Regions from separate parts of the Chryseobacterium sp. KMC2 genome, predicted to be linked through region 1. Evidence: riboswitches for the same ligand, from Rfam matches in the RefSeq annotation. Region 1 holds a riboswitch; each other region holds the start of a gene.
The links. Region 1 has a riboswitch for S-adenosylmethionine ahead of JML65_RS04885 (SusC/RagA family TonB-linked outer membrane protein). Riboswitches for the same ligand answer to the same signal wherever they lie in the genome.
Positions count from the first base shown of each region.

Region 2: another riboswitch for S-adenosylmethionine. It lies ahead of JML65_RS05640 (alpha/beta fold hydrolase); the one in region 1 lies ahead of JML65_RS04885 (SusC/RagA family TonB-linked outer membrane protein).
Region 3: another riboswitch for S-adenosylmethionine. It lies ahead of JML65_RS17805 (TonB-dependent receptor plug domain-containing protein); the one in region 1 lies ahead of JML65_RS04885 (SusC/RagA family TonB-linked outer membrane protein).

Region 1 covers NZ_JAESIT010000003.1:170,678-181,197, forward strand. Annotated here, with positions in the region: gene JML65_RS04850 (LysM peptidoglycan-binding domain-containing protein) at 1-1,484, shown strand, start outside; gene fabD (ACP S-malonyltransferase) at 1,555-2,430, shown strand; gene JML65_RS04860 (GYDIA family GHMP kinase) at 2,442-3,347, shown strand; gene pckA (phosphoenolpyruvate carboxykinase (ATP)) at 3,475-5,091, shown strand; gene JML65_RS04870 (type II 3-dehydroquinate dehydratase) at 5,210-5,617, opposite strand; gene JML65_RS04875 (helix-turn-helix domain-containing protein) at 5,656-6,645, opposite strand; gene JML65_RS04880 (hypothetical protein) at 7,005-8,252, shown strand; SAM riboswitch class I at 8,540-8,637, shown strand; gene JML65_RS04885 (SusC/RagA family TonB-linked outer membrane protein) at 8,721-10,520, shown strand, end outside.
Region 2 covers NZ_JAESIT010000003.1:325,018-335,537, forward strand. Annotated here, with positions in the region: gene JML65_RS05610 (hypothetical protein) at 1-777, shown strand, start outside; gene JML65_RS05615 (AAA family ATPase) at 842-1,873, shown strand; gene JML65_RS05620 (DUF58 domain-containing protein) at 1,944-3,266, shown strand; gene JML65_RS05625 (proline dehydrogenase family protein) at 3,298-4,236, shown strand; gene JML65_RS05630 (OsmC family protein) at 4,310-4,729, shown strand; gene JML65_RS05635 (MGH1-like glycoside hydrolase domain-containing protein) at 4,800-7,415, opposite strand; SAM riboswitch class I at 7,603-7,710, shown strand; gene JML65_RS05640 (alpha/beta fold hydrolase) at 7,770-8,708, shown strand; gene JML65_RS05645 (ACT domain-containing protein) at 8,713-10,251, shown strand; gene JML65_RS05650 (O-succinylhomoserine sulfhydrylase) at 10,376-10,520, shown strand, end outside.
Region 3 covers NZ_JAESIT010000016.1:101,523-112,042, reverse strand. Annotated here, with positions in the region: gene JML65_RS17815 (HesA/MoeB/ThiF family protein) at 1-463, shown strand, start outside; gene JML65_RS17810 (outer membrane beta-barrel family protein) at 632-2,848, opposite strand; SAM-I-IV-variant riboswitch at 2,969-3,066, shown strand; gene JML65_RS17805 (TonB-dependent receptor plug domain-containing protein) at 3,358-6,102, shown strand; gene JML65_RS17800 (outer membrane beta-barrel family protein) at 6,170-8,293, opposite strand; gene JML65_RS17795 (sensor histidine kinase) at 8,471-9,499, shown strand; gene JML65_RS17790 (LytR/AlgR family response regulator transcription factor) at 9,486-10,163, shown strand; gene JML65_RS17785 (aconitate hydratase) at 10,214-10,520, opposite strand, start outside.

The DNA.
Region 1 (10,520 bases):
CTGAAAAACCGGTAGAGACTCCAGTAGAAAAAGAAGTTACTGTAACTCCTCCAGCTGTAGCTGTAGAAGGGGAAACATATGTAATTCAGGCTAAGGATAATTATTACAGAATAACGAAACAGTTTGGAATCACTCAACAGGATCTTTTTGCTTTAAATCCCGGATTAGAAGAAAAAGGATTAAAACCTGGAGATTCCATCAAAATAAAAAAATCAAATACGGATACCGTTGCTGAACCTGTCAATCCAAAAACAAAAATAGATTCAGGAAACGAAAAATCTTCTTCATCCAATGTGGTTGTAGGAGATGATTATGTAACCTATACTGTTCAGCAGGGAGATACTGTATTCTCTATTGTTAATAAATTTGGAGTGAGTATCGATGATTTGATCGCTCTGAACCCGGATCTTTCACATGGATTGAAATCCGGAATGGTTTTAAAAATCAAAAAGCAGGATCCTGCTTATGTAAAGAAAAACGGAGATGCTTTGAGTGTGGTGTTGATGCTACCGTTTGGTTACAGTACCAACGAAACTCAGTACCGAGGAATGGCTTTAGACTTTCTAACCGGAGCTAAACTGGCTATTGAAAGAAACGCGCGAGGCGGTCAGAAACTGGATATTAAAATAGTAGATTCCGGAAACGAGGCTTCATTTAAAAATTCTCTGACACAGATCAATCCGGACAATACCGATTTGATTATCGGTCCATTCTTTAAGTCTAATGTGATTGATGTCTTAGATTTTACCAAAAATCAAAAAATTCCAATTGTAGCACCATTTGCTAACTCTCCGGAATTATACAACTACAGCAACCTGATTATTGTAGAAACAAACAATCAGACATATGCTGATAAAATTGTTGAAGAAGTAAAAGGAGTATATTCAGATCAGAAAATATATGTAGTAGCAGATGCTAAGAAAGAAAATGCTAACTATATTAAAGCAGGTCTTGAAAAATCTGTTAAAAATCCAAATGTTGTTATCGTTAATTCTCCGGCAGAAATTCAGCTGGATCAGAATATGATGACAGGGCAATCTGCCCCGGTTATTGCAGTCCTGGCTAATGATAACGATAGCATGGGAGAGGCTTTTGCCAACAGAATGATTGCTCTTTCTAAAGAAGTACAGGGAGTGAAAGCTTTCAGTTTATTCTATTCTCCAATTTTTGAAAAGAAAGTAGATGACCTGAGCCAGGCCAGCCTGGTGTACCTGATGGACAGAAAGATCAATACTGACGGAGGATTTGAAAAAGAAATTCTGGCAGCCTATAAAACAAAATACTGTAAAACACCTCCAAAATATGCCATCGTAGGTTTTGATGTGGTGAATGATATGCTGACCAGAGAAAATAAAAAAGGAGAGATCTTTAAACAGATGAATAAAGTTCAGACCCAGCTTGCAACAAAATTTGAGTTTGTAAAATCTAAAGCTAACGGAGCTTACGTAAATACTGGATACAGAGTAATCAGGTTAGTTCCATAAATGATTTATATCTCTTTAACAGTATATTGTTAACAATATAGTTATATTTGCATAATATTTAATTCAGTACATGAAAGCACTTGTATTTCCTGGGCAGGGTTCTCAGTTCGTAGGAATGGGAAAAGAATTGTATGATTCTAGAAAAGATATCAAAGATCTGATGGAATCTGCCAATGAAATTTTAGGTTTCGATATTCTTTCCATTATGTTTAACGGAGCAGATGAGGATCTTAAGAAAACAGAGGTTACCCAGCCTTCAATTTTTATACATTCAGTAGCAGCATTAAAAGCAGTAAACGGTCTTGGAGCTGAAATGGTGGCAGGACACTCTTTAGGAGAGTTCTCAGCATTGGTAGCTAACGGAGTTTTATCTTTTGATGATGGTTTGAAATTAGTATCCGAAAGAGCTAAGGCTATGCAGGAGGCTTGTGATGCAAATCCAAGTTCAATGGCAGCTATTTTAGGATTGGAAGATGCTAAAGTGGAAGAAATCTGTGCTCAGATCAATGGAATTGTAGTTCCTGCTAATTATAACTGCCCTGGGCAATTGGTAATTTCAGGAGAAACACCTGCAGTAGAGGAAGCTTGTGCTAAATTGAAAGAAGCAGGAGCAAAAAGAGCCTTATTACTGGCTGTAAACGGAGCTTTCCATTCGCCATTAATGCAGCCGGCACAAGAAAGATTAGCTGCAGCTATTGAGAAAACAAAATTCAGAAAAGCTACTATTCCTGTATATCAGAATATTACTACTACAGCAGTAACAAACCCTGATGAGATTAAACAAAATCTTATTGATCAACTTACTGGTCCTGTAAAATGGACACAGTCTGTTCAGAATATGATCAAAGATGGTGCTTCTAATTTTGTAGAAGTTGGACCTGGAAAAACCCTTCAGGGGCTGATCAAAAAAATTGACGGATCTGTAGACGCTGTTTCTGCAATCTAAAATAAAAAAATATGAACGCGATATTTTCACCGGGCAAGCTTATGCTTACTTCAGAATATTTCGCGATAGATGGAGCTCTTGTCCTGGCGGTACCTACCAAGCTTGGACAAGAGTTTTTTTTTGATGAAAAAAATGACGGCAAATCCCTGATTCTTTGGGAAGCTTTTCATCAGAACCAATTATGGCTAAAAGTTGTCATAGACTATAAAAATTGGCAGATTCTTGAAGCCAACATCCCGTCAAGCGCTGAGTTTATTCTAAAAACCTTAAAGAATGTACAGCAGCTTTCCGGTATAAAATTCAAAAACGATTGTACTTACCATTTAAAAACAAATCTTCAGTTTCCTGCAGATTATGGGCTAGGAAGTAGTTCTACCTTAATGAATAACCTGGCAGAATGGGCCGAAATCGATCCTTTTTATTTGAACTCAATCAGCTTAGGAGGAAGTGGCTACGATATTGCGGTCGCAAAAGAGAAATCCGCAGTCCTTTTCCGCAGTAAACCGGAAATTAAATATGATAAGGTGACTTTCAATCCTCCTTTTAAAAATGAACTGATTTTTATTCACTTAAATCAAAAGCAAGATAGCAGAGAAGGAATCCGTTTTTACAAGTCAAAAAAGAAATCCCCGGAACTGGTGAGTGAATTTTCAGATATCACAAAGAAAATTTTGTTATGCAGTGAATTGCAAAATTTTTCTGAGCTAATGATGATTCATGAGCAAAAAATTTCCGATTTCCTTGAAATTCCTACAGTTAAAGAGCGTTTATTCTCAGACTGCCCTTGTTTTGTAAAAAGTTTGGGGGCATGGGGTGGAGATTTCGTGATGAGTGCCAAATTTGGGGACTATAAAGACTATTTTTGGGAGAAGGGTTTTACTAGTGTTTTTGAATGGCAAGATATAATTAATTTATAATCAATAAATTACAAGCCCCTTTTTTTATTTGTGATTCTGACTTATATCAGTATATTTAAACCACCTTTAACAAATAATTAATATTATTTTTGTTGAACTCAATAAAGAAATAGAAAATATAAGTAAAATGAAAAACACTAAAATCATCCAGGATTTAGAGAAATTAGGGATTAAAGGAAACTATGAAGTCGTATACAATCCTTCATATGAAGAATTGTATCAGGCTGAAGTTTCTCCTGAAAATCAGGGATTTGAGGAAGCTGAGCTTACAGAATCTGGCGCGGTATCGGTAAAAACAGGAATTTTCACAGGTCGTTCACCTAAAGACAGATATATTGTTCAGGATGATGTTACAAGAGATACAATTTTCTGGGATGGTAAAGTAAACCTACCTACCACTTCAGAAATTTTCGGGTCTTGTAAAGAACTAGTGATGAATCAGCTGGCGGAGGCAAAAAAAATCTATGTAGTAGATGCTTTCTGCGGGACAAATGCTGATACAAGACTTAAAGTAAGATTTATTGTTGAAGTGGCATGGCAGGCACATTTCGTTACCAATATGTTCATTCGCCCTTCTCATTTTGAGCTTGAAAACTTCGGAGAGCCTGATTTCACTGTAATCAATGGTTCTAAAACGACGAATCCAAACTGGGAAGCTCAAGGATTAAATTCTGAAAACTTCATCATGTTCAACCTTACTGAAAAACTACAGATTATCGGTGGTACTTGGTATGGTGGTGAAATGAAAAAAGGGATGTTTGCTATGATGAACTATTACCTTCCATTGAAAGGTATGGCTTCAATGCACTGTTCTGCTAACGTAGGAGAAGAAGGTGATGTTGCTTTATTCTTTGGTCTTTCTGGAACAGGTAAAACTACTTTATCAGCAGATCCAAAAAGATACCTTATCGGTGACGATGAGCACGGATGGGATCATAACGGAGTATTCAACTATGAAGGAGGATGCTATGCTAAAGTTATCGATTTATCAGAAGAAAAAGAACCGGATATTTTCAGAGCGATCAAGAGAGATGCACTTCTTGAAAACGTTGTTGTTAACAATGGAGTAGCAGATTATAAAGACGGATCAATCACTGAGAATACAAGAGTTTCTTATCCAATCTATCATATCAACAAAATTGTATTGCCATCTAAGGCAGGGCACGCTAAAAAGATTGTTTATCTTTCAGCAGATGCTTTCGGAGTACTTCCTCCGGTTTCTATCCTGAATGAAGATCAGGCTCAGTACCACTTCCTTTGCGGGTATACTTCAAAACTTGCCGGAACAGAAAGAGGAATTACAGAACCTCAGCCATCTTTCTCACCTGCATTTGGTGAAGCATTCCTTACATTACACCCTACAATGTATTCTAAAACATTGATCGGTAAAATGAAAGAGCATGGTGCTAAAGCATATTTAGTAAATACAGGTTGGAACGGTACAGGAAAAAGAATTTCTTTAAAAGATACAAGAGCAATCATTGATGCTATTATTGACGGTTCTATTGATAACGCTCCTAAAACTCAGGTTCCAATCATGAATCTTGAAATTCCTACAGCACTTCCAAATGTTTCTGAAGGTATTCTAGATCCTAGAGATACTTACGCTAATGTTTCCGAGTGGGAAGAAAAAGCAAAAGATCTTGCTTCAAGATACATTAAAAACTTTGAGCAGTACTGTGATACTGAAGCAGGTAAAAAACTTATTGCTTCAGGACCTCAATTACAGGAACAAACAATCTAATAAGATTATTTACAATACATACAAAAGCCTCATCACTGATGAGGCTTTTTTTATTTCAAATAGTGTAAAATGTATTGTTTATTTTGCTACATCTGTGATAGATATTTAAAAAGATAAATTATTTTAAACTTAGCAAAGCTAATCTGTATCCTTCCATTCCGAAGCCGGACAATACAGCATCGGTGTTGGCAGCAGTCACAGACTTTTGTCTGAATTCCTCTCTTTTATAAATGTTACTGATGTGTACTTCAACCTTAGGTTTTCGTATGTTCTTTAAGCAGTCTGCTATCGCATAAGAATAATGAGTGAATGCTCCCGGGTTGATCACTACTGCATCAAAATCATCTTCCTGAAGCCTGTTGATGAGCTCTCCTTCAATATTGGATTGATAATATTTTAATTCATAAGAATGAAACTCGGATTTTAGATTTTCCAAATACTTTTCCATAGAGATTGTTCCATAGATTTCCGGTTCTCGTGTTCCTAGTAAATTAAGATTGGGGCCGTTAACGATAAGAATTTTCATTTAAAAAATTTAGTCAAAGATAAATAAATTTATATAGACTACAGATCAATATTCGTCTGTGGGTTTTGCTGCGCATATTCTGAAGGGGTAATTCCTACAATCTGTTTAAAAACTCTGTTAAACGTTGACTGATTTGAAAACCCTGCTTCAGTGTAGATATACATCAAAGTCGTTTTTTGGAAATCAATCTCTGTAAAAAGTTTTTTCACATAGTTGATTCTATAGATATTAAGATATGTATTGAAATTAGAATATCCTTTATACCGTATAGCTTTAGAAATATAAGTGCTGTTGACATCTAGTGCTACGCTCAGTTTTGAGAGATTGAACTTGTCATCTTTAAAAAGTTTATTCTCGGTCATGGCGGTTTCTATTTTTTCAAATAGTTTTTTCATGCTTTCAACATCAATGTCATCCCATGAGTTTTCAGTAGGAGCCTGTATTTCATCTTTTCGAATTACAGTGGATTCTATTTGAGAGAGAATTTCCAGTTTTCGGATCTTATCTTTATAATAAATTAATAATGAAACAACTAAGATATTTGAAATAAAAAGGATAGTATCTGTAAACATTACCTCTTTTTGGGTATGCTCAGGAAACGTAAAGTTGAAGTTATTGGCTGCAATATAGCCGGTAATAATTAATAATAATATATAAGCCACATACAGTAATACTTCTTTTTTGGAAAAGAAAATATAGGCTCCCAGTGGGATGGGAAGCAGCCAACAAAAACTTGCAACAGAATTATTCCAGAAGGCAAGCATAATATAGAAGTTGTAAATAGGGGCAAATAGTAGATACAGATGCACTATAAGGCTTATCGGATATTTTTTTCTTACAATTGAATAGGTATAACCGGAAAAAAATAACCCGATCATTAAATACCAGGACATCATTTTGTCATGAATAAAGAATGTAAAGATTACGGCATATACTCCTAAAACCAGCAGCATAAGAATAGTATACCTATCCATTAGTTCAAGCTTAAATTTTTCTATCTGTACATTCTTTGTGTTTACTTCTGACATCTAAAATCCGTGTTATAAGGAATAAATTAATGAATTATCATAATTCATTAGGATATTGTTTTGGTTTTCAAAGATATATAAAATTTAAATCATTTTCAAGATTGTGATTTATACTTTTATTTTTTGATTTAATGATACAGTTAGTTTTGCAGGAGAAATTGTATCAAACAAATGTACCGAATAAATGTCCTTACTCTATTGTAAAAGTTTCAAACTCTATTCTTTCTTAGCTATACTTTGCTGTGCTCTTCCAATATTTTTAGAAAAAAAAATCCAGATATAAAACACAATTGATCATGCTTTGATAGGGCACCTCAAAGAAGCTTTTGTCAACTTTTTAACAAAAAATAATTCGAAAAATGAAAAAAACACTATTCTTATTGACAACAATTATTTCAGGATTAGCCTACTCCCAGGTAGGAATTAATACCGCGAATCCACAAGGAAGTTTCCATGTAGACGGCTTAAAAGATAACAATGCGACAGGAGTTCCAACAGCTGTACAGCAATCCAATGATTTTACTGTAACTTCTTCTGGTAGCGTTGGGATTGGTACTACGGTGCCTAATGCATCTGCAATGCTTGATGTGAATGTTGACGCTCTTGCAGTGGGTAGTAAAAAAGGATTTTTGGGGCCAAAAGTTGCCTTGACTTCTCAGACGGATGGGGCTACCATCCCTTCACCGGCTGCGGGATTACTTGTATACAATTTGGGAACCGCAGGGCTAGGCTATGTCGGTTACGTATTTTGGAACGGAACTGAATGGAGAACATTCAATAATGGTTCTCTTGCGCCTGGAACTTTAGGATCTATTACCTGTAACGGAGTAACACTTTCTCCAGGAACCTATACGGCCGGAACTCCCTATACCGGAACAATGACTGTTCCTTACACCGGAGGAAACGGAGGGGTCTATCCGGCACAGACTGTGGGACCTGTAAATGGTCTTACGGCAACACTGGCTGCTGGAAATTTTAATGTAGGATCAGGAATTCTTAGCTATACAGTGTCAGGTGTACCTACGGCTTCCAGCCCTACACTGACTACTTTTGCGTTAAATATTGGCGGACAGACCTGTAGTGCAACAGTAGGAGCCGGAGCTGTGATTGCTCCCGGAGAGCTGGTTTATTATCATTCTTCAATTCCGCGCAAGACAACATCATTTCTTTTAAGCCAGTTTCTTAATGATCTTCCCGTTATCAATAATACGTTCAGAGTGGATGCTTTTATTACTGCTCCCAATGCATTTGACTCAAGCGGGGCAACTACTAATTTTGATCCGCGTCTTTATAATATCACTACTGCCAATGCGAAAGTATGGGTTTCTGAAGTGTCTACCCATACAGGTGACTCACATGGCGCTAACTTATTAATTTTCCCTAATAATTATGCACAGTTTGATGATGGGGTTTATCTTACCTATGGAAGAAACGAAACGGTAACTTTTGATATTACTACTGCTGACAACAAATGGTACAGAGTGTACTATGCACTCCGTATAGATAACAAATCTTTTACAAGTGCAGGGAATGGTAATACGACTTCAGATTCCAATACTTCAGATAATACACTGGAGGTTTTTGTATCCATCCAGAGACTTTACTGATCTTAATAAGTGAGTTATTATTTGTAATTCCTAAAAAATTCTTACTCAGATAAAATTTAATGACGCCATTGGCGTCATTTTTTTATTTCCATGCACACAGAGTGTATTGATTCAATTATTATTAATGATATTTCTCATGTTTGCTAAAGTGTCAATTTTTATAAGTCCTTATTTTATCGGCTTTTTAATAAAATATTAAGTTAATTTTTGAAAAATTATCATGAAAAATTATAAGTCTACTTGTTTTGTAGACTAAATATTTCTAGATTTGCAGACATATTTCGATCGGCTTATAAAGAAAGATGGAGGGAACTGACCCAATGAAATCTTAACAACCTGCTCTCGCGCAAGGTGTTACATTCAGCCTTTAAAGGAAAAATAAGCATTAGGTTTATCGTATTTATCGATGCCCTTTGCTGTATTATCTGCAAAGGGCAAAATTTTAATATATGATAAACAAAATTGATTATGATTAATAAAAATTTGATTAGCTCAAAAATTTGGATTCCCCCTGTAGCGGTATTCTTTTTAGGAATAGGAAGCTTAAGCGGACAGAATACCAAGGCTAAAAAAGATACACTCAATGAGAAGGAGCTTGATGAAGTGGTGGTGGTAGCCTATGGGAAGGCTAAAAGAACCAGCTATACCGGTTCTGTGGCAACTATTTCCAGTGATAAAATTAACAACAGACCTGTTACCAATATTACAAAAGCATTGGAAGGACAGGTTGCAGGAGTGCAGACAACAAGTTCTTCCGGACAGCCGGGATCTACAGCAACAATCAGGATCCGAGGAATTGGTTCTATCAGTGCATCCAGCGATCCTTTATATGTGGTGGACGGAATTCCTTTTGACGGAAATCTAAACTCTATAAGCCCTAATGATATAGAATCAATCAGTGTACTGAAAGATGCTACGGCAAGTGCTCTTTATGGATCAAGAGGGGCGAACGGGATCATCATTATTACGACTAAATCCGGTAAAAAAGGAGAAGCCCGAATCAATTTTAATATGAGCCAGGGTTTTTCCACCAGAGCAGTAAAAGATTACGAACAAGTCAATACGGATCAGTATTTCCAACTGTATTGGGAAGCATTGAGAAACGGATACAGATCTAGCCAGATCAATGGACAGCAGGCAGCTCAGATGGCTACCAATAATCTTATTTCTGAGCTGGGTATTAATCCCTATGGAGCCAATTATTCAAAACCTGTAGGTACAGACGGAAAACTATTATCCGGAGCGACACCTTTATGGAATGATGACTGGAGAGATGTTTTACAGAGAGTGGCTTCGAGAAATCAGGTAGATCTGGATATCAGTGGAGGAAGTGAAAAAAGCAATTACTTTTTCTCATTGGGATATCTTGATGATAAAGGGATTGCCATTGAATCTGGATTTAAAAAATACAGCACAAGGTTAAAACTCAATTCTGAAGTTAAGAAATGGCTGAATGTAGGGGTAAACCTAAGTTATACCAACAGTATTCAACAGGCTCCTACGTCTTCAGATTCCAATACAAGCAATGTTATCCAGGCAGCAAGATCTGTTCCTTCATTCTATCCTTATTATGAGAGAAATCCGGATGGGTCTTATGTATTGGATGGTGCCGGAAACAGAATTTACGATTTTGGAAAATACAGGCCTACCAACGCTCTTCAGAATCAAAATCTGGCAGCAACTTTACCTTTAGATAAAAACGAAAATAAAGAAGATAACTTCTCCGGAAAAGGTTTCATGGATTTCACATTCTTACCTGAATTGAAGTTCAGAACCAGCTTTTCTGTAGATTTGGTCAACTATAATGGACATTATTACTCAAACCCGCTTATCGGGCAGGGTAGTGAGATTGGAGGATCGGTCACAAAGTCAAACAGCAGAACTTTATCGTATACCACGAGTAACATTCTGACTTTTGATAAAAAATTCGGAAAGCATCACTTTAATGTGTTGGCAGGTCAGGAATTTTATAAATATGATTATCAAACAATTTCCGGGACCAGAAGTCAGTTTTCACTTCCCTACTACTATGAGCCGGATGCTGCCGCTTTATTGGGAAGTTTCAGTGGAAACAGTGATAAGGTCAGCCTGCTAAGTTACCTTGGAAAAGTGGAATATGATTTTAATAATACCTATTTCCTGTCAGCTTCAGGAAGAGCCGATGGTTCTTCAAGATTCTTTAAGGATAACCGTTGGGGGAAATTCTGGTCTGTAGGAGGTTCATGGAAAATCTCTAATGAGGAATTTATCAAAAATCTGAATTTCTTT
Region 2 (10,520 bases), 150 kb from region 1:
GATATTTCTTTTGAAGAAGAGAATGTACTGAAGCTCACCGATAAAAAATATCAGAACGATTTTATTAAACTGGATAAATTTCCGTCTGGAAGAGGTTTTTCATTTATTAAACCCCAGATCGAAATACTCGGTAAGACTGTAGAAAGAAAGAATACAGATCAGGCCAATTTTATTAAAGTGAAATTTGGAAAAGGAAACATCTATGCTCACTGTGAGCCACTTTTCCTCACCAATTACTATCTTCTGAAACCCGGAAATGTAAAATATACACAGGATGTTTTTTCTTATCTTCAGGATAGAGAAACGGTTTGGTTTGTACCCAGCAATACGAAAGCATCACGATTCTTTATGAGATTCGTATTGTCAAATCCTGCTTTGAAATATGCCTGGTGGGTTCTTCTGGGTGGACTTACCCTGTTTATTTTCTTTAATGCTAAAAGAAAGCAGAGAGTGGTAGCCGTTATAGAACCATTGAGAAATACCTCCTTAGATTTTGTAAAAAGCATAGGAAATCTTTATCTTCAGGAAGGTGATTTTCACGATATGATGGCCAAAAAAGCCCAGTACTTTTTAAATAAAGTGAGAATGGACCTGCTGATTGATACCCAGCAATTAGATTCGGAATTTGCTAAAAAACTGCAATTGAAAACCGGAAAAACAATAGAGATGATAGATGAGGCAATAGTACTTATAAAAAAAGCACAGGATCCTTATGCAAGTGTCATGAAAGAAGACCTGGCAAGGATCAATAAACTCCTTGATGAGATCCTGAAATAAAGTAAAATCCTTGCGGACAATTTAAGATAGAACGAAGCCTGTCAAAAAACCAAAGATAAAAATTATGGAAAACCTTGATAACGAAAACATAGAAAATCAAAGCGCTATAAACCTTAATCAAAGCGAAGACCAGTTTCAGTCCAGAATAGATATGATTGAGCTTCGCGCAAGCCTTGATAAAGTAAAATCTGAAATTGGAAAAGTAATTGTAGGGCAGGAGAATATGATAGAGCATCTTTTGGCTGCTCTGCTCTCAAACGGTCATGTTTTGATTGAAGGTGTTCCCGGAGTTGCCAAAACAATTACGGCAAAGCTACTGGCGAAAACGATTGATGTAGGTTTCAGCAGAATTCAGTTTACACCGGATCTTATGCCTTCCGATATTTTAGGAACTTCGGTTTTCAGTGTGAAAAATTCCGAATTTGAATTTAAAAAAGGACCTATTTTCTCCAATTTCATATTAATTGATGAGATCAACAGATCGCCTGCAAAAACGCAGGCAGCTCTTTTTGAGGTGATGGAAGAAAGACAGATTACAATGGATGGTACCCGCTATATAATGGATGAACCGTTCCTTGTGGTAGCGACCCAAAACCCAATAGAACATGAGGGAACATACAGGCTTCCTGAAGCTCAGCTGGACCGTTTCCTATTCAAAATCAATGTAGGATACCCTAATCTTGAGCAGGAAATTGCCATTATCAGGAATCAGCATGAAAGTAAAAAAGAAGATAAAACCGAAGGTGTAAATCATGTAATTACAGCAGGACAGCTGAAAAGCTATCAGCATTTGGTAAAAGAAATCATCGTGGAAGCACAGTTGATGGAATACATTGCTAAAATTATCATCAATACCAGAGAAAATCAGTTTTTATATCTGGGGGCTTCTCCAAGAGCTTCACTGGCACTTCTTACAGCTTCAAAAGCATTTGCTGCATTGAGAGGAAGAGATTTTGTAACTCCTGAAGATATTAAAGAAGCAAGTTATGCTGTTTTACGACACAGAGTAATCGTTTCTCCGGAAAGAGAAATGGAAGGTCTTACAGCAGATGAAATTATCCGTCAAATTTTAGAGGGAATAGAAATTCCTAGATAGGGAAAGAAGGGATTGAAGCTTATAAAATTAGCCTTTAATCTCTAAATCCTAATCCCTTATAACCTAAACAATGAAAAACTTATACATCAATACACGTTTCTTCTTTACGCTCATTGGAGTGGGTGTTCTGTATGTTTTGGCATTTTTCTTCCCGGCATTGATGTGGGCTGCCCACATGGTATTACTACTTTGTTTTCTTGCAGTAATGGTTGATTATCTACTTCTCTTTAATCAGAAAAATGCATTACAGGCTCAAAGAATATTACCGGAGAAATTGTCCAATGGCGACGAAAACTTTGTAAAAATTGATATCAAAAACAATTACAGCTTTAAGATTACCACCAAAATTATTGATGAAATACCTTTCCAGTTTCAGAAAAGAGATTTTTTAATTGAAAAACATATTCATTCCGGGACAAATACTTTCTTTCAGTATACGCTGGAACCTAAAGAAAGAGGAGAATACCATTTTGGAAGTCTGAATGTATATGCTTCCTCACCGTTGGGATTGGTTTCCAAAAGATTTAATTTCCAGAAAGATGCAATGCTACCTTCTTATCCTTCCTTTATCCATCTCAGAAAATATGAATTGATGGCCTTGCAGAGCGAATTTATGCTGGGGGGAATTAAGAAAGTCCGAAAGTTGGGACATACTATGGAGTTTGAACAAATCAAGGATTATGTTCCTGGAGATGATATCAGAACCATCAACTGGAAAGCAACGTCCAAAGCCAATCGTTTAATGGTTAACCAATTTCAGGATGAAAAATCGCAACGTATTTTTATACTGATTGATAAAGGCAGAACAATGAAAATGCCCTTCAATGGATTAAGTCTGCTGGACTATTCTATTAATGCTGCCATGGCATTGTCTCATATTATTTTGAGAAAAGGAGACCGGGCGGGAATGATGACCTTTTCAAAAAAAGCAGAAAATAAAATTGCTGCAGATAATAAGTCCGGACAATTGAAAAAAATATCAGAAGCCCTGTACAATATTAAAACAGACTTTTTTGAAAGTGATTTCAACCGGTTGTATCAGGATGTAAAATACTCACTCAACCAAAGAAGCTTAATTTTACTTTTTACCAATTTTGAGACGCTGGACGGATTAAACCGTCAGCTGAAATATCTTCGTGGAATTGCTAAAAATCACTTGCTGGTAGTTGTATTTTTTAAAAATGCAGAGCTACAGACTTTGAGTAATAAAAATCCTGAAAATATGCAGGAAATATATGATGAGATCGTCGCTGAAAAATTTGAATTTGAAAAGAAACTAATTATTCAGGAGCTTCGTAAATATGGAATTTATACCGTATATACCCTTCCTGAAAACTTGAATATTGATGTTATCAATAAATATTTGGAGATAAAAGCGAGAGGAATTTTATAAAAATAATTTAAATACAAATTAAAAAAATAAAATGGAACTAAAAGAAAAAGCAGGTGCGCTGTTGAAAATAGCAGCACTAAATGAAGGCGCAAAAGAATATATTCTTAACAATCCTGAGCTCTTTAAACTCCTACTGAAAGCAGCTAAAAGATATATTGGGGGTGAAAAGATGGAAGAAGCTTTAGCTACTGTTAAAAGAATTAATGATAAAGGACTTCCCACTTCACTAGAGTTTATGGGGGAAAGTACCCGTTCAGTGGAAGAATCAGAATTGGTAACTCAACATTTCCTTGATTTGATTAATAAGGTGAAAGAAGAGAAGATTAATTCTATCGTTTCTTTGGATTTATCACATATTGGGCTTGCAATAGATAAGGATCTTGCTTATAATAATTTAGTGTTATTAGCGGAATCTGCTCATAAAAAAGATATTGAAATAGTGATTAGCGCAGAAGGAGTTGATAGAACTGATGATATTATTAATACCTATTGTAAAATATCACCTGATTTTTCAAATGTGGGAATTACCCTTCAGGCTTATTTAAACCGTACTCCAAAAGATCTTGAACGAGTATTGAATGAAACACAAGGGAAAATAAGAATTGTAAAAGGTGCTTTTGCTGTTCCTCCAGGACATGCTGTAGAGAGAGGAAAACATTTAGACAACCTATACATTAATTATATTGAAACTCTTTTCCTTAAAAACAGAAGATGTTCTATTGCTACGCACCATAATAAAATTCAAAATAGAGTTAAAGAGCTTATTGAGCAATATGACGTTCCAAAATCTAAGTATGAATTTGAAATGTTACTGGGAATACAGGAAGATCTACTGAATGAAACCTATAAAGAAGGCTACTCATGCAGACAGTATATTGTATATGGTGATGAATGGTATTTGTATATGTGTAACCGGATTGCAGAAAATCCGGATAATCTTTTTCAGGCTATGGTTGATATCATGTCTTAGCCTAAGGTTTAATCCTTAAAGTTTTTTATATTTGAATAAGAATATTAAAAAACCTGAAATATAAATCCGTACAATGAAAATAACACTCAACAGAATAAACGACGACTTTTTATTTGAATGTACAAACTCCCAAGGAAACTCTATCCTTCTGGACAATACTTCCCAGCCGGGAGCTAAGGGGGTATCACCAATGGAAAGTGTACTGATGGCTGTAGCTGGCTGCAGTGGAATAGATGTGGTTTCTATATTAAAGAAGCAGCGTCAGGATATTAAAAATTTTCAGGCAGAAGTGGAAGGGGAGAGAGTGCAGGTGGATGATGCAAAACCTTTTAAATCTATTAAAGTAAAATTCCTTTTGGAAGGAGAAATTGATCCTAAGAAAGCATTAAAAGCGGCAGAATTATCTTTTGAGAAATACTGTTCCGTATCAAAAACCTTAGAACCGAATGTAGAAATCGGATACGAAGTTTTTGTTAATGGAGATAAAATTTAATTCTATTTTCTTTAAAAATAAAAAAAACCGGATGTCTCATCCGGTTTTTTTATGCAGTATAGCGTTTTCTTTAAAATGTAAGTCTGGGTTTAATAAGCTTGGCTACAGTAGCTGTCCATCCTGTCTGATGAGAAGCTCCTACGCCACGGCCATTGTCTCCATGGAAATATTCAAAGAAGGTGATATAATCTCTAAAGTGTTCATCATAATTAAACTTAGGATTTCCACCATTAAAAGCGCGTTGGCCATGTTCATCCTTTAAAAAGATGGAGCAAAGTCTCTTGCTGATATTCTGGGCCACTTCATCAAGGTTCTTCTTATCTCCGCTTCCTGTTGGAAACTCTACTTTAAGACTGTTTCCATAATAGTAATGGAAACGCTGTAAGCTTTCTACAATCAGAAAATTGATAGGAAACCAGATAGGGCCACGCCAGTTGCTGTTTCCTCCAAACATTCTGCTGTCACTTTCTGCAGGAGTATAATAAACCATATTTTCCCTTCCGTGAACAGAGAATACAAATGGATTCTCTTCATATACTTTAGACATGGCACGGATCCCATAAGAACTCAAAAATTCTTTTTCATCCAGCATTCTCGTTAAAACTTTTGTCAGTCTGTTTTTACGGAGGATGCTCATTAAGTGCTTTCTTCCATGGCCTTCCTCATCCCAATGAGAGACAAGTTTAGTGAGTTCAGGTTTGTTTTTTAGTATCCATTCCATTCTGCTTCTGAAATTCGGCATCTTTTCCAGCAATCTATGGTCTACAATTTCTACAGCAAAAAGAGGTATTAATCCTACAATACTTCTTAATCTTAAAGATACGCTGTCTCCGTTTCCAAGCTGAAGAACATCATAGAAAAAACCGTCTTCCTCATTCCACAGGCCTTTAGTGCCTTCACCAAGGTTTTCCATCGCTTCTGCGATATAAAGATAATGTTCAAAAAACTTGATAGCCATATCCTCATATACCTGGTAATATTGGGCCAGCTCCATGGCAATACGCATCATATTTAGTGCGTACATAGCCATCCAGCTCGTTCCGTCGGCTTGTTCAAGATGTTGCCCGTCTTTTAAATCCATATTCCGGTCAAAAGCACCGATATTATCAAGCCCGAGGAAACCGCCTCCGAAGATATTCTTTCCGTTTTTATCCTTTCTGTTCACCCACCAGGTAAAGTTCAGGAGAAGCTTCTGGAATACCTTTTCCAGAAATAAAAGATCCGGTTTTCCGTTATTTTTTTCATCAATTTTAAAAACCCTGAAGCAGGACCATGCATGTACAGGCGGATTTACATCACTCATATTCCATTCATAGGCAGGAAGCTGTCCGTTAGGATGCATATACCATTCCTTGGTCAATAGCAAAAGCTGGCCCTTGGCAAATTCTGCATCTATCATAGATAAGGGTACGCAGTGAAATGCCAGATCCCAGGTAGCATACCACGGATACTCCCACTTATCGGGCATGGAAATAATGTCCTTATTGTGAAGATGATTCCATTCTGTATTTCTTACATATTCATTAAAGTTTCTGGGGGCTTCAAAATTAGGATCACCTTTCAGCCATTTTCCAATATTGTAATGATAAAACTGTTTATTCCAGAGAAGTCCGGCAAAGGCCTGTCTTTGGACATTTCTTTCATCTTCATCCGTGGTGTCATTTTGAATTTCGTGGTAAAATTCTTCAGCTTCATTTTTTCGGGTACTGAAGATCTCATCAAAACTTTGAAAAGGCTCATCAGTTTCATCAGGACATAATCTGAATTCAAAAATCTTACATTCTCCGGATTCAATAAATTCGTCAATCAGAAAAGAAGCTTTTGTTCCCCTCCTCTCAGGATTTACAGTGTCTCCCTGGTGAATAATGAAATCATTAATACCATCTTTGAAATAAGTATTTTCAGTTTTGGGAGCTCCATAAAGCTTAGAAGTATTGGTTTCATTATCACAAAATACACTTTGTGCGTTTCCGTTTCTGGAGTATAGCTTTTTAATTGAAATACTGTCATGACCAATACTAATACTTCCATCATGAGAAGTATGCATTTCACCTCTATAAGTATTGTATCCCCATTTCCAATTGTTTCTGAACCAGGCTGTTGGTGCTACTACAATAGGGGCAGCGTGCTGACTTCGGTTACATACCGTAACCCTTGCCAAGATATCATTATGGTCAGCCTTACAGTATTCAATGAAAATATCAAAATATTCATCGTTGTTGAAGATTCCGGTATCAAAAATTTCATATTCCGGTTCCTTTTTGCTGCGTCTGCCGTTTTCTGTGACAAGATCATCATAAGGAAATGCATTGATCGGATATTTGTAAACCATTTTCATATAGCTATGAGTAGGAGTATTATCCAGATAATAAAATATTTCTTTGATGTCTTCACCATGGTTTCCCTGAGGATTGCTCAGTCCAAAGAATCGCTCTTTTACAATTTTATCTTTCTTGTTCCAAAATGAGAATGCAAAACAGAACAGCTGCTTGACATCGGAAATACCGGCAATACCTTCTTCGCCCCAACGGTAAGCATAGCTCTCCGCATTGTTATGATTGGTAAAGTTCCAGGCATTTCCATTTGAGCTGTAATCTTCACGTACATTTCCCCATTGCCGGTTGCTTACGTAAGGTCCCCAGTTTTTCCATTTGGAATCTTGTAATCTTTCTTTTTCGGAGGTCATATATCATCATTTTCCATACGAAGTTAGTTTTTTTGAAAAGTAATTCCAATTCCTATCATCTGAATAATTCTTAATATAGGCTTGAAACACTTGTATTTATGGGGATATTAAAATATTAAATTAATTTTTTTTTGAAATTAAAAGAAAAAAACTACCTTTGCACCATTCGTTCATTCAAATATTGAAAATGTTATCAAGAAAGGTTGAGGGATTAGACCCTATGAAACCTTAGCAACCCTTTGTGCAAGCAAAGAAGGTGCTACGTTCTACCAAAATTATTTTGGACAGATAACTTACTGAAGTTCTTTTCAGCCATTTCCTGTGGCATTTTCAATTGTATTAAAAATAATAGAATTGAAAACAGAACTAAACTATATTAATCTTTCGTATCAAACCCATTCCAAAAAGGAATACCATATCCCGTTGAGCTATGAGCTTTTCGGGAAAGACTTGTTCACTGCACCTATTATTTTAATCAATCATGCGCTGACCGGAAACTCAAATGTATCCGGAGAAAAAGGCTGGTGGAAACAATTAATTGGCGACGGTCAGGTAGTTGATACAAAAAAGTACACAGTTCTATGTTTTAATATTCCCGGAAACGGCTACGATAATTTTTTAATTGAAGACTATGAAGATTTCACTCCTGCAGATATTGCCAATATCTTTTTGAAAGGACTGGAAATTTTACATATCGAAAACCTATATGCCATTATTGGAGGCTCCTTAGGAGGAGGGATTGCTTGGGAAATGCTTTCCAAGAAGCCCGAGCTTGCAGAAGTATTTATCCCTATTGCCTGTGATTTTAAAACTCATGACTGGCTTCATGCACAATGCCTTGTTCAGAAATTTTTACTGAATGATAAAGATGAACCTCTGCAAAAAGCCAGAATCCATGCCATGTTGTGCTATCGGACTCCACAATCACTCAATGACAGATTTCAAAATAAATACAATAAGGATAAACAACGCTTAGAATCGGAAGACTGGCTGGTTTATCACGGAAATGCTTTAAACGATAGATTTAGTTTAAAAGCGTACAGGCTGATGAATCATCTATTAATGAATATCAATACAGAAGAAGCTATGCTGGAGAAAATCCAGGCCCGAATGCACATGATCTCCGTTGATACAGATTTATTCTTTCCTGCTTCTGAAATCCGAATGTGTTTTGAAAGACTGACAGAGAAAAATAAGAATGTTTCTTATCACGAGATCCAATCAATACATGGGCATGATGCCTTCCTAATGGAATACCAACAATTAAATACTATCATAAAAAATATTTTATAGACTCATGAAAAATGCTAACGAAATAAAATTTTTGAAGAACAGATCAATCATTAAATTTGAAGGAGAAGATTTCCTTGGAGAAATCGGAATTGACGGACGAATTTTTAAAGCGCTTACTTTAGCGCGTATAAGTGTGGGAGTGATTTCCCAACAAGCTATAGAAAACGGAATCTCTATTTTGGTTCAGGAAAATGATGCAGAAAAAGCAGTAGCTTGCCTTATCGATGAATTTGAAGCAGAAAGAAAATCAGGGAAAGTTTCCCAAATCTACAGTATCAATAATGTTTCTGTACTTGGATTTGTAGCAGAAGATTTCAATAAAGTTCTTGCTGAGCTGGCCAGAAATAATGTCTTCCCATTGCTTTTAAACCAGGTATCAGGAGAAAACAGGGTAAACATCGTTGTAACCTCTTCACAGGACGAAAAAACCAGAAATATTTTAGAATCTGAAATATTCAAAAAACCAAAGACTGTTCATCTGGCTATTATCGGTCACGGAAATGTGGGGAAAACACTCATTGAGCAGGTTCTTCAATCTTCAGAAGAAATTAAAAGACGTAAGAAAATAGATCTTAAAGTAGTTGCAGTAGCCAATTCAAAGAAGATTGCTTTCAATAAAAAAGGTTTTGATGCGAATTGGAATGATGAGGTTTTGACTGCAGAGCACTCCTCAAATGTACAGGAACTCATCAGATTCTCTAACGAAAATCAATTGGAAAATCTGATTGTTGTGGATAATACAGCAAGTAAAGATTTTGTGAAAAACTACCATGCCCTGGCAGAAAACGGATTTGACCTGGTTTCTTCCAATAAGATCTTCAACACACTTCCTATTGAAGAATATCGTAAACTAAGATATACGTTGAGTAAAAACAACAGACGATATTTGTATGAAACAAATGTAGGAGCGGGTCTTCCGTTAATTGACACGATCAAATTACTACACCTTTCAGGAGAAAATATCACCAGAATCAAAGGTGTATTCTCAGGTTCGCTGAGTTATATCTTCAATAACTTCTCTGTAAGAAATGATAAGTTTTCTACAATTATAGGAGAGGCAATGGAAAAAGGATACACAGAACCGGATCCGCGTGAAGACCTTTCTGGAAATGATGTAGCAAGAAAATTACTGATTTTGGCAAGAGAGCTGGATCTGATCAACGAATTCCAGGATATTAATATTCAAAATCTAATTCCTGAAAATCTTCTTTCCGTAGAGAAAAATGAATTTATCTCAAGACTGGAAGAACTGGATGAAGAATATCAGAAGATCAAAGAAAACCAAGAACCCGGTCATGTATTGCGTTACGTAGGGGATCTGCATGGGAATCTTCAGGAAGAAAAAGGACAGCTTGATGTGAAATTGGTGTCCGTACCGGGAAGTTCAGCATTAGGACAGTTAAAAGGTTCTGATTCAATCTTTGAGATTTATACAGAAAGCTACGGTGAAAATCCAATTGTTATTATGGGAGCCGGAGCCGGAGCGCAGGTTACTGCCAGAGGTGTTTTCGGAGATATTTTAAGAGTAAGTGAAATAAAATAAAATTAATGTAACAATCTGACAATTTAACAGTTTACCAATACTTGTAAATTACCATTCTGAGCATTGCGAAGAATCTCATTATTAAATTGTTAGACTGCTATATTGGTAAATTAATTAAAACTATATGGAGAATTTTGAAACATCAGCAATAAGAACCCAAACTGAAAGAACTCAGTTTGACGAGCATTCCACACCATTATACCTTACATCCAGCTTTATTTTTCAGGATGCCGAAGATATGAGGGCGAGTTTTGCCGAAGAAAAGCCTA
Region 3 (10,520 bases), on a different contig from region 1:
TAAAGTAAAAAGTGCAGAAATATTTGTGAAAAACCTCAATCATCAGGTAGCGTTTATTGGGATCAACGAGAAAATTAATGCTTCAAATGCAGAACATATGCTGTCCCAATATGATGTAGTAGTAGATGGTTCCGATAATTTCTCAACAAGATATCTGGTGAATGATACCTGTGCAAAGCTGGAAAAAACATTGGTCTATGGAAGTATACTTGGCTTCTCAGGACAGCTGGCGGTATTCAATCATAAAGGAAGCAAAAACCTGCGCGACCTGTTTCCGGAACCTCCTTTTGATGAAGATATGCCGGATTGTGACAGCCTTGGAGTATTGGGTGCTTTACCGGGAATCGTTGGAAGTATGATGGCTCTTCAGGTTCTGAAAATAATCAGCGGGCTTCCCGTGAATCTGAACCAGCTAACACTCATTGATACATTGGATTGGAGGTTTCAAACATTGGATTTTTAGGAATAGGTCTTAGCTCATTGATCAATAAAATATCATTTCCATTGGCTTCATTCTAAACTTAGATTTCCACAAATCTTGCAGATACCTGTTGTATCACGTAAAAAGCGAAAAGTAGATAAAAAAAAGACAGTGAAATAATCACTGTCTTTTAATTTTTAACAAATTTATTTATTGTCCCTGCTGCATGACACCGGTATCTTCTTTTTTAGTTTGGTTTAAGATATTGGGATCTTCTTTTGCCAGTTTGTTTCTGGTAGGAATTTTATAATTGATTGAAAAACCGAAGTTTCTTGAATCATATTTAGATCGTATCATAACCCTTTCTCCTTCAGGTGGGCTGGAATAAGCCTGCATCACCTGGCTGTTGAAAATATCATTAGCAAATACGGAAACCGTAAGGCGCTTGTCCAAAAACTTTTTAGTCAGTGTAATATTAAGGGAGTTATTGAACGGTTTATCTGCTGTAAAATAGAAATATCCTCCTTTGGGTGTTAAATAGCTGTAATTAACATTCATATTGATTTCCTTAGGAAGGATAATTTGAGTCATCACATTAAAAATCCAGAACCCTTTATTGTTGAGGTTTTCAATGTCATGTTTCTGATATCCTGCATACAGATACATGAAGTTGATTTTATCAGGATTAAAATTAAACTTCATGATTTCACTTATCGGTTTGCTGAATATCATAAAAGGAATAGGAAGACCTACATTGAAATTGTGGATTTTCATATTAGAAATATTAATCTGCTCATTGTACAGATTTTTACCGTCTTTTCTGATAATCTGTGCAACCTGGTTGCTTGCCGAACTTACACTATAGCCGATAAATGCATAATCAAAAGCAGAAACCTTAAGCTCATAGTTATCAAAAATGGTCGGCTGAAGATTCGGGTTACCGGTTATTTGGGTATTGGGACCTGCAAATGTGGTATTGTTGGGGTTAAGAGCAGAAATACTCGGTAAACTGATTTTTCTGTTATAGTTTGCCGCAACATACACCTGATTCATCATGCTATACTGAATGCTGGCATTTGGGAAAAACTTAAACTTATTAAAAGGAATTAAATCATCCTGAACAAGTTTTTTATCTTTGTTAATGTATCTTGTTACTCCGGAAATATCATAGTTTTCAGCACGTCCTCCTAATGTAAAATCAAACTTCTTAAGTTTTGCCTGAAATTCTAAATAGGTAGATGCGGTTTGTCTTTGATATTCTAAATTGGTCAACCCAAAGCTTTTAGTATCATAATCCTGTCTTTCATATAACCCTCCTGCACTTAACTTTCCACCATCAAGAAGTTTAATGGGTTGTGAGTAATCAACTTTGAAGTTGGCTATTCTCATATCCGATTTGTTGTTGAGAATATCATTCCCTCCTGCATAGGCAAAAGGTTTCCCATTTTCTGTATAAAAACCTTCCCGAAAGAAATTATCCTGAGAAAACTTGGTATCAGACTTTGTATAGCCAAACTGAAAATCCAGCTTTTGGGACTTGTCTGCAAAACGCTTTTGATAGGTCACCACAGCTTCTTGTCTCAGGCTGTTGGTACGTGCTGCATCAAAAGCATCAAATTTAGCTTCTTTATAAACATCAGGATCCTGGCTGACAAGGAGATCAGCAAGACCATTACTTAGAGTATAGTTATCATTATTATTGTGGTAAATGTCGTAGTTAAGCAATAATCTGTCCTGCCCAAGCTCAAAGGTTACCCCTGATTTTGCAAAATATCCACGGGCATATCGGTCCGTATTTCCAGACAGAAGGTTGTCCTGCTGAGTATTAAGCATACTTTCACGATAGTTTTGGCCAACATTAAGCTGCCATCCGAAGAGTTTATTTCTGGCGTTGAGGTTAATTGAGTTAGTTACCCTGTTTCTATACTTATCATAGTTTGTGAACGTATAATTTCCGGAATAAGTAGCTGTTAAGTATTTATTGGCATTTTTATTCGTAACAATATTCATGATGGCTCCTCCGGAGGTTGCCGGAAATTCTGCGCCCGGTTGGGTAATCACTTCAATTTTCTCTACAGAATTGGCAGGCATGCCTTCAAGAAATGAGTTTAATTCATTAGAAGTAATGTTTAAAGGTCTTCCGTTAAGATAAACATCCAGCATTTTTCCCTGATACATCATTCCCGCGATGTCTGTGGCTACAAGTCCCGGAAGTTTTTTAATCCCTTCCAACACATTCCCATTGTTGAGCTGAGGCTGTTCAGAGAAATCAAAAACAGTACGGTCTGCTTTTTGTTCAACTGCTTTTTTAGTTTTGGTGATCACTACACCGTCAATTTGTTTTTCTTTAGGCTGGTTATTATTTTTTTCCTGAGAAAAAATAAAAACTGAGCTTACAAGTGATAAAGCGAATACAGTTTTTTTCATAATGTTTTTTACTACTATTCCGTTAGACGCTCAAAAGGAGAATTTGTTACGATAAAATGATGGAAATTAATTTTTTATGTCAAATATTTTTTTATTTCTGAAATAATTATATCTTTGCCAGGTAATTATCAAGAATCTCTAGATGGGATAGCAACCTGCAAAAACAAGCAAGGTGCTGCAATCGATAAGCCGGATCTTCCGGAAAAAATGTTTATCATTCTATCATTTCTCCCATCTTGAATTTTTGTTTTAAAGTTAAAATCAATGTTTAAAGACACGGGAAATCTCATTACACATGTCAATTTTTATTCCTCAGATCATGAAGGCGGACTTCATTATTCTGATATGTTCTCATGCCATTTCTACATGGGCATGCGTTGTTGTTTCTAGCCTTTTCCATTTCTAAAAAATAATACCAACATTTCAAACATTTATGCTAACCTTAAAATTTAAGGTTACAGGATTTGTAGTGCTTAAAAGTAAATCCTCACAACAAAAAAATAAAACACATGTATCATTTCAATAAAAAAATCCTTATCACTTCAGCTGCCTTTATTACAACATTTTATTACGCGCAGTCTGATACAGTACAGTCCAAAAAAATAGACGATGTGGTCATCCTGGGATCGCGAGGTTCCGGAAGATCATTAACTGATACTCCGGTTCCGGTAGATATCATTAATATTTCAAAAATTCTAAAACAAAGTCCTGTCAATAATATCAGCCAGGCTTTAAACTATATCGTTCCCTCATTTTCATCTACTTCACACACCGTTAATGATGGTACTGATTTCGTAGATCCTGCCCTTTTAAGAGGCTTGGGTCCGGATCAGGTTTTGGTGTTGCTCAACGGAAAAAGACGATATCAGTCTTCTTTGATTAATGTAACACTTACTCCGGGAAGAGGTTCTGTAGGAACCGACCTTAATGCAATTCCTGCTTTTGCTTTAGATAAGATAGAGGTGTTAAGGGATGGCGCTTCCGCTCAATATGGATCTGATGCCATTGCCGGTGTTGTTAACCTGGGGCTGAAAAAAAGATTGGGACTTTCCGGACAGGTATTTTTAGGAGGATATGCTTCACCTGTTGCTAATAATTTTTCGGGAGGAGTTGACGGGCAGACCATTTCTGTGGATCTTAATTACGGAGCAAAAATCGGAAAAGCCGGTTTTTTTAATATTACAACCTCTGCACAATACCGCGATCCTTATTCCAGAGCCGGTGTTCGGGAAGGAGACATTTTCAATGCTTACAACGCTGTCAATTACAGAGCTTTGCAGGATGGTGTTAATATTGATGGGCTGTATAAGAATATCAAAAACACGTCCAATACCCAGCAGATCATCAGTACCATTAAACAATATGCAACAAAAGTAGATTATTTCTCCTCCGGTTTTCAGTCTCAGATTTCCAATGCAAACAGTATTTCTGACCTTCAGGGGCTATTAGGCGGTGATTTTACCAGTCAGGAGCTTGCTTACAGGGGACTGGAAAGAAAAGACTTCAGTCTTAGAGCCGGGCAGTCTAAATTACAGTCGGCACAGCTTTTCTTTAATTCTGAAATACCGGTTAATGACGATTGGAAAGTCTATTCTTTTGGGGGATACAGCTACCGTCTTGGAAATGCTGGCGGTTTTTATCGCCTTCCAAATAACGAAAGAAACATCAATGCGGTTACTCCTAATGGATATCTGCCTCAGATTGAAGCGACAGTGAATGATTATTCCCTTGCAGCAGGAATTAAAGGAAAATGGAGTGGCTGGAACGTAGATTTCAGTAATACATTTGGGAAAAATGCCTTTAGCTTTGGTGTTGTGAATACCTTTAATGCCTCTCTGACAGACCATTCTCCAAGAAGTTTTGAAGCTGGAGGATCTGAGTTTTCACAGAACACGGTCAATCTTGATTTTTCAAAGAAATATAATGTATTGCATGGTCTTAACCTCGCGTTTGGAGGGGAATACAGATATGAAAACTACAAAGTAAACGTCGGAAAGGAAAACTCTTATGCTTCTTATGATATTTTTGGGAATGTGGTTACTGCCAATACACCTGAAAATGAAAAAGTAACAGACTTTTTTGGAAATATAAGACCGGCAGGAGCTCAGGTTTTTCCTGGTTTCAGTCCTGAAAATGCTGTTTCCGGAAGTCGGAATAGTGTAGCGGCCTACGCTGATGTGGAGCTTGAAGTAACAGACAGATGGTTACTCGAAGGTGCTCTGCGCTATGAAAACTATTCAGACTTTGGATCTACATTTAATTATAAGCTGGCAACAAATGTAAAACTGGCACCCAATTTCAATTGGAGAGGTGCCGTGTCTACAGGATTTAGAGCACCTTCTTTAGCTCAGATTTATTATAGTTCTACTTCCACATTGATTCAGCAAGGAAAAACAACACAGGTAGGTACTTTCAGGAATAATTCTGAGGCAGCACAGGCTCTTGGTATTCCAAAATTAAAGCAGGAAACATCACAATCCTACAGTACGGGAATTACATGGAGAATTCCGGCATTAAGCCTGGCATTCACAGCCGATGTATATTATATAAAAATAAAAGACAGGGTAGTCCTTACAGACCTTTTCTTCCGTCCTAATGGCAGTTTTACCCCAGGTTCAGATCAGGCAGTTCTTCAGGATGCTTTCGATGTGGCAAGAGCAAGCGCTGCTAATTTTTTTGCCAATGCTGTGGATTCCCAGACAAAAGGACTGGATATTACAGTTTCTCAGACTTCGAAAATTTCATCAGGTGTTTCCCTGGAAAATAATTTGGGCATCAACCTGAACCAAACCAAAAGAATTGGAGATATCCACGCATCCCCGAAATTAGTAAGCCAGATAGATAATTATTTTTCTGAGCCGAACAGAGTCTATTTCGAAGAGGCTGTACCCCGGATAAAAGCAACATTATCCAACACCCTGAAATTATCAGACTTTAGCCTTGTACTTCGAAATTCTTTTTTCGGTAAAGTGACAGATGCAGATGTTGTGGATGCCAATTTTGATGGCATCACAGAAAGCGGGGAGCATTTTGTATTAAATAGCCGCTTTGTGACGGATCTTTCGGTGGGGTATGATTTTAATAAGAATATTTCAGCAACCGTTGGAAGTAATAATCTCTTCAATATACTTCCTTCCAAAAGCCCTAATATAAGCTCATTAACGGCAGATAATCAGTTTGTCTATTCCAGACAGGTTTCTCAGTATGGTATCGGAGGACGCTTTGTGTTTGCGAGAGTAGAATTTAAATTTTAGGCAGAAGGCAGCAAAAAGCAGAGACTTAATCTCTGCTTTTTTTGTTTGAATAAACAGGCGGATTTTATTATTGTGCCCGGTTTTTTTCTTCAAAATTAATTTTTCTCTCCTCATTTTTCAGCTTCTGGTTGCCGAAATTATAGGTGATACTTAAGGTCAGCCTTCTGGCGTCCCAATAATTATTGAAAGACTGTGTATTATCGGAGAAATACATATTGGCTTTATATCCGGATTGTTTAAAGATATCACTTACCGAAAGGTTAATCTGCAATGCTTTTTCTGCAAAGCTCATTTTTATTCCGGCATCAGCACTGGCCCTGTTTCTGACGGACATATACCCATCCCTTGATGGAAGATTATGCCAGTAATTTAAAAACAGAAAAAACGTTTTGGCTTTATTGAGTCTGAAAGTATTGTTGGTAGAATAATAGAAGGCTTGCCCACTTTTAGGGACGGCATTGAATTGGGTAATCTGGGTTTCATTACAGCTGAAGGATGCAGAAAGATTGCTTTCCCAGATTTTGAAAAAAATATCTGTATAGTTAAGATTGATCCCATAATTGTTTTGATTGTAATAATTTTGATAGGTACTGGTTAGCTGGATTCCATCTAAAAATGTGATCTGGTCAAAATTATTCAAGGTTCTCTGGTAGTAGAGATTAGCTGAGAATTTATTTTTAAAGATATAATTGAATTCAATATTATGGTTGAATGAAGGCTGGAGGCTCGGATTTCCGGTATAATAAGTATTTGGATTGGAGTACCAGCGGAAAGGATCTAAAGCTCGGAAATAAGGGCGGTTAATCCTTTTGGAATAGGTAAGACTGAATTGATGGTTAGCATCAGCCTTATAAGAAATATAGGCAGTGGGAAATAGTTTTCCATACCTATTGTCAGACTGAGACTCTGTGGTGGGTGAAAATCCTTTTGTGTCGGTATATTCGTAACGCAGGCCTATTTTTGCAGACCATTTTTCACCAAAATCTTTACTGGCACTGAAGTAACCTGCATAATTTTTTTCATTATAATTAAAAAGATTGCTTTTTTTCGGGTTAATGGTATAATTTCCACTGATCATATTATAATACTCAATAGCTGAGTTGTTCGAAAACTGGCTGTACTTGGTACCGGCTTCAACTTGAATGGTTTTAAGATTTAAAGTCAAATCAGCCTGTCCGGAATAGATTTTATAGTCCACCGAAGATAGATTTCTGACCATTTGTTCTGAATGATCTGCCATATTTATGGTTTTAAAATTGACCTGAGTATCCGGAAGGTTTCCATAATAATTAGCTCCAAAACTCAGCTTATGATCTCCTAGCTTTTGATCAAAATAAAGGTTCAGCATTTGGGAAGTAAAATCAGAACGGTGTTTAGAATCAGTTTGGGTCTGGAAGTTTAGAGTGTCGTCGGTAAAGTAGTTTTGCCCCGAATGAATATCCATATTGGAGTGTCCTTTCAACATATCATAAACCATTCCTATATTGGATTTTTCGGATAATGAGTAATCCAGTGTCGCATTAAACCCAAGTCCATCATTCATATCCCTTCTGTCATCTCTGTTAACCGAAGAACTTTTTCCCATAACCTGATAATTTTCTACAGAACGTTTTTCTTCATCAAATCCCTGTAGTTTTATTGCTGCTTTTAATTTTTCATTCTGATAATTAACCCCTGCCACACTCCCAAATCCGGCATAGGTTTTTTGTTTATAATACGTGGTCAGATAACCGTTCCAACCAAGAAGTTGATTTTTTTTTAAAACAATATTAATAATCCCGCTATTTCCCTGAGCTTCATACTTTGAGGGCGGAGTAGTGATGACTTCAATTTTCAGGATGTTCTCAGAACGTAAGTTTCTTAAGTAATTGATGAGCTCGGTACCGGAAAGGTTAAGCATTCGGTCATTAACCATAACAGAGACTCCATTTTTGCCGGCAATAGAAAGAAGACCTTTATCTTCATCCACTTTAAGAAAAGGAGTTCCTGCTAATACTTCTGTTCCTGAGCTTCCCTGGGATAGCATAGAGTTCTGAACATTATAGACAAGACGATCTACTTTACGTTCTACCAAATTTTTTTTAGCGTTTACCGTAACCGTTTCGATCTTTTTTACCATTGCAGAGTCTTTAGTCTGCCCTACCGCAAAAGAATAAAATAACACTGAGATATAGAAAATAGTTCTTTTCATTGTATGTAAGAGAGGTTTTATTACAGCTCTGGGACAAAGGTATAAGGTGGATATTCTTGTAAAAACAGGGATTAGACGAAGGCTTGTTTCATGGGTGTGAAAATAGTTTTATCGGAAAAAAAGAGCCTTTCATCGAAAACTGTAGATAAATTCCTTGGCGGAGCTTTATATTTGAGTATGAAAAAACAGCAAATTATCTGGCTTCAGATTATCTATTGGAGTTTTGATTTTTTTGGAACGGTTATTACTCCTAATTTCTTTTTCCCGGAGAGAAGCAGCTATGAAGTAAGTATTCTCAGGATTACTTTTTTTATGGTAAAGATTCTGAGTTTCTATATTTCATATATATTTATTTTCCCAAAGTTCTTCAAGCTGGATAAGCTTTACTCAGCTGTAATAGTTTTTGTATTGACTCTTCTTTGCTTTGCAGGACTGCGTTATATTCTTGAAGAAATAATTTTGCAGGAGATCGTTGGGTTTCGAAACTATGGTGAAGGAACAGGACTTACATACTATTTTTTTGATAATATTTATAGCAGCTCTCTCACCACTTTCATAGCAGGAATTTTATGGATATTAGAGAAATACGGGGTGGCTGAAAATGATAAAAAACGACTCCTGATAGAGAAAAAACAAGCAGAACTTCAGGCATTGAAAACACAGATCAATCCCCACTTTATTTTTAATTCTTTAAATAACATTTACTCCCTTGTTTATCAGAATTCAGATAAATCATTACCCGCAATTGAAAAGCTGAGTGAGCTGCTCAGATACAGTACGAAAGATCTTGAAAAAGATGTGATCAGCCTGGATAAAGAAATTGGGTATATTGAGAGCTTGATCGGGCTCGAAGAACTGAGAATAAAAAACGCTGAAATGCTGATTTTCGAAAAAGATATCACCCATCCAAAACTCAATATTTCTCCTATGCTCTTGGTTCCATTTGTAGAAAATGCTTTTAAACATGGTGACTTCAGGGATAAAGGTTTTGTTCTGAAAGTTTCCGATAAAAACCGAAGCCTTCATTTTTCTCTTCACAATTTTAAAAATCAAAAGATGAAAGATACAGCGTCTGGGATAGGTATTGAGAATGTGAAAAAGAGACTGGAAATTCTTTATCCTCAGAAATATGAACTGAATATAAAAGACTCAGAAACAGAATTTATAGTAGATTTAAAGATTGATTTACGAGATGAATACAATTAAATGCGTCGTTGTAGATGATGAGCCCCTGGCCATATCTCTCCTTGAAAACTATATCCGGAAGATTCCTTTTTTTGAACTGGTATTTTCTACCGAGAATCCTATATTGGCTTTAGAATATATTAAAGATAATGATTCTGACCTTATTTTTTTAGATATCCAGATGCCGGAGCTTACAGGGATTAATTTCATGAAAATTGTGGGAGCCAGGCAAAAGTATATTTTAACTACTGCTTATTCGGAATATGCACTGGAAGGATACGAGCATAATATAATTGATTATCTGCTGAAGCCTGTTTCTTTTGACCGGTTTCAAAAAAGTGCCCTAAAAGCCAGAGAACGTTTCTCGGTTAATGAGGAAACAGATTCCCATTTCTTTGTCAAGTCTTCCGGACAGCAACATCGTTTGCTCTTTAATGATATTCTTTATATTGAGAGCATTAAAGACTATGTAAATATCAGGACAGAGGATGAAGAATATATCGTTCTTGATACGCTTAAATCAATGGAAAATCAACTTCCTGATCAATTTATACGCATTCACAAGTCCTTTATCATAAATCTGGATAAAATAAAAAGCATAGGAGCAAAAAAGGTGATGCTTTCCAAGCAGGAAATTCCAATTGGAGATATCTACCGAACTAACCTTTTGGATAAACTGAAATAAAAAGACGGCTTCAACAGAAGCCGTCTTTTATATTAATCTAACAAGTAATCTTAATTTTCCTGTTGCTTAATCAGGTTCAGTGCAGAACCAGCCTTAAACCACTCGATTTGTTGATCATTGTATGTATGGTTGGCCATAATAATATCTTTAGTTCCGTTAGCATGAACGAATTCTAACGTCAATTGCTTTCCTGGAGCAAACTGGTCAAGATCTAAGAAATTAACTGTATCATCTTCTAAGATTTTGTCATAATCAGCCTCATTAGCGAAAGTTAATCCAAGCATACCTTGTTTCTTAAGGTTGGTCTCGTGGATTCTCGCGAATGATTTTACCAGTACGGCTTTTACACCCAGGTGT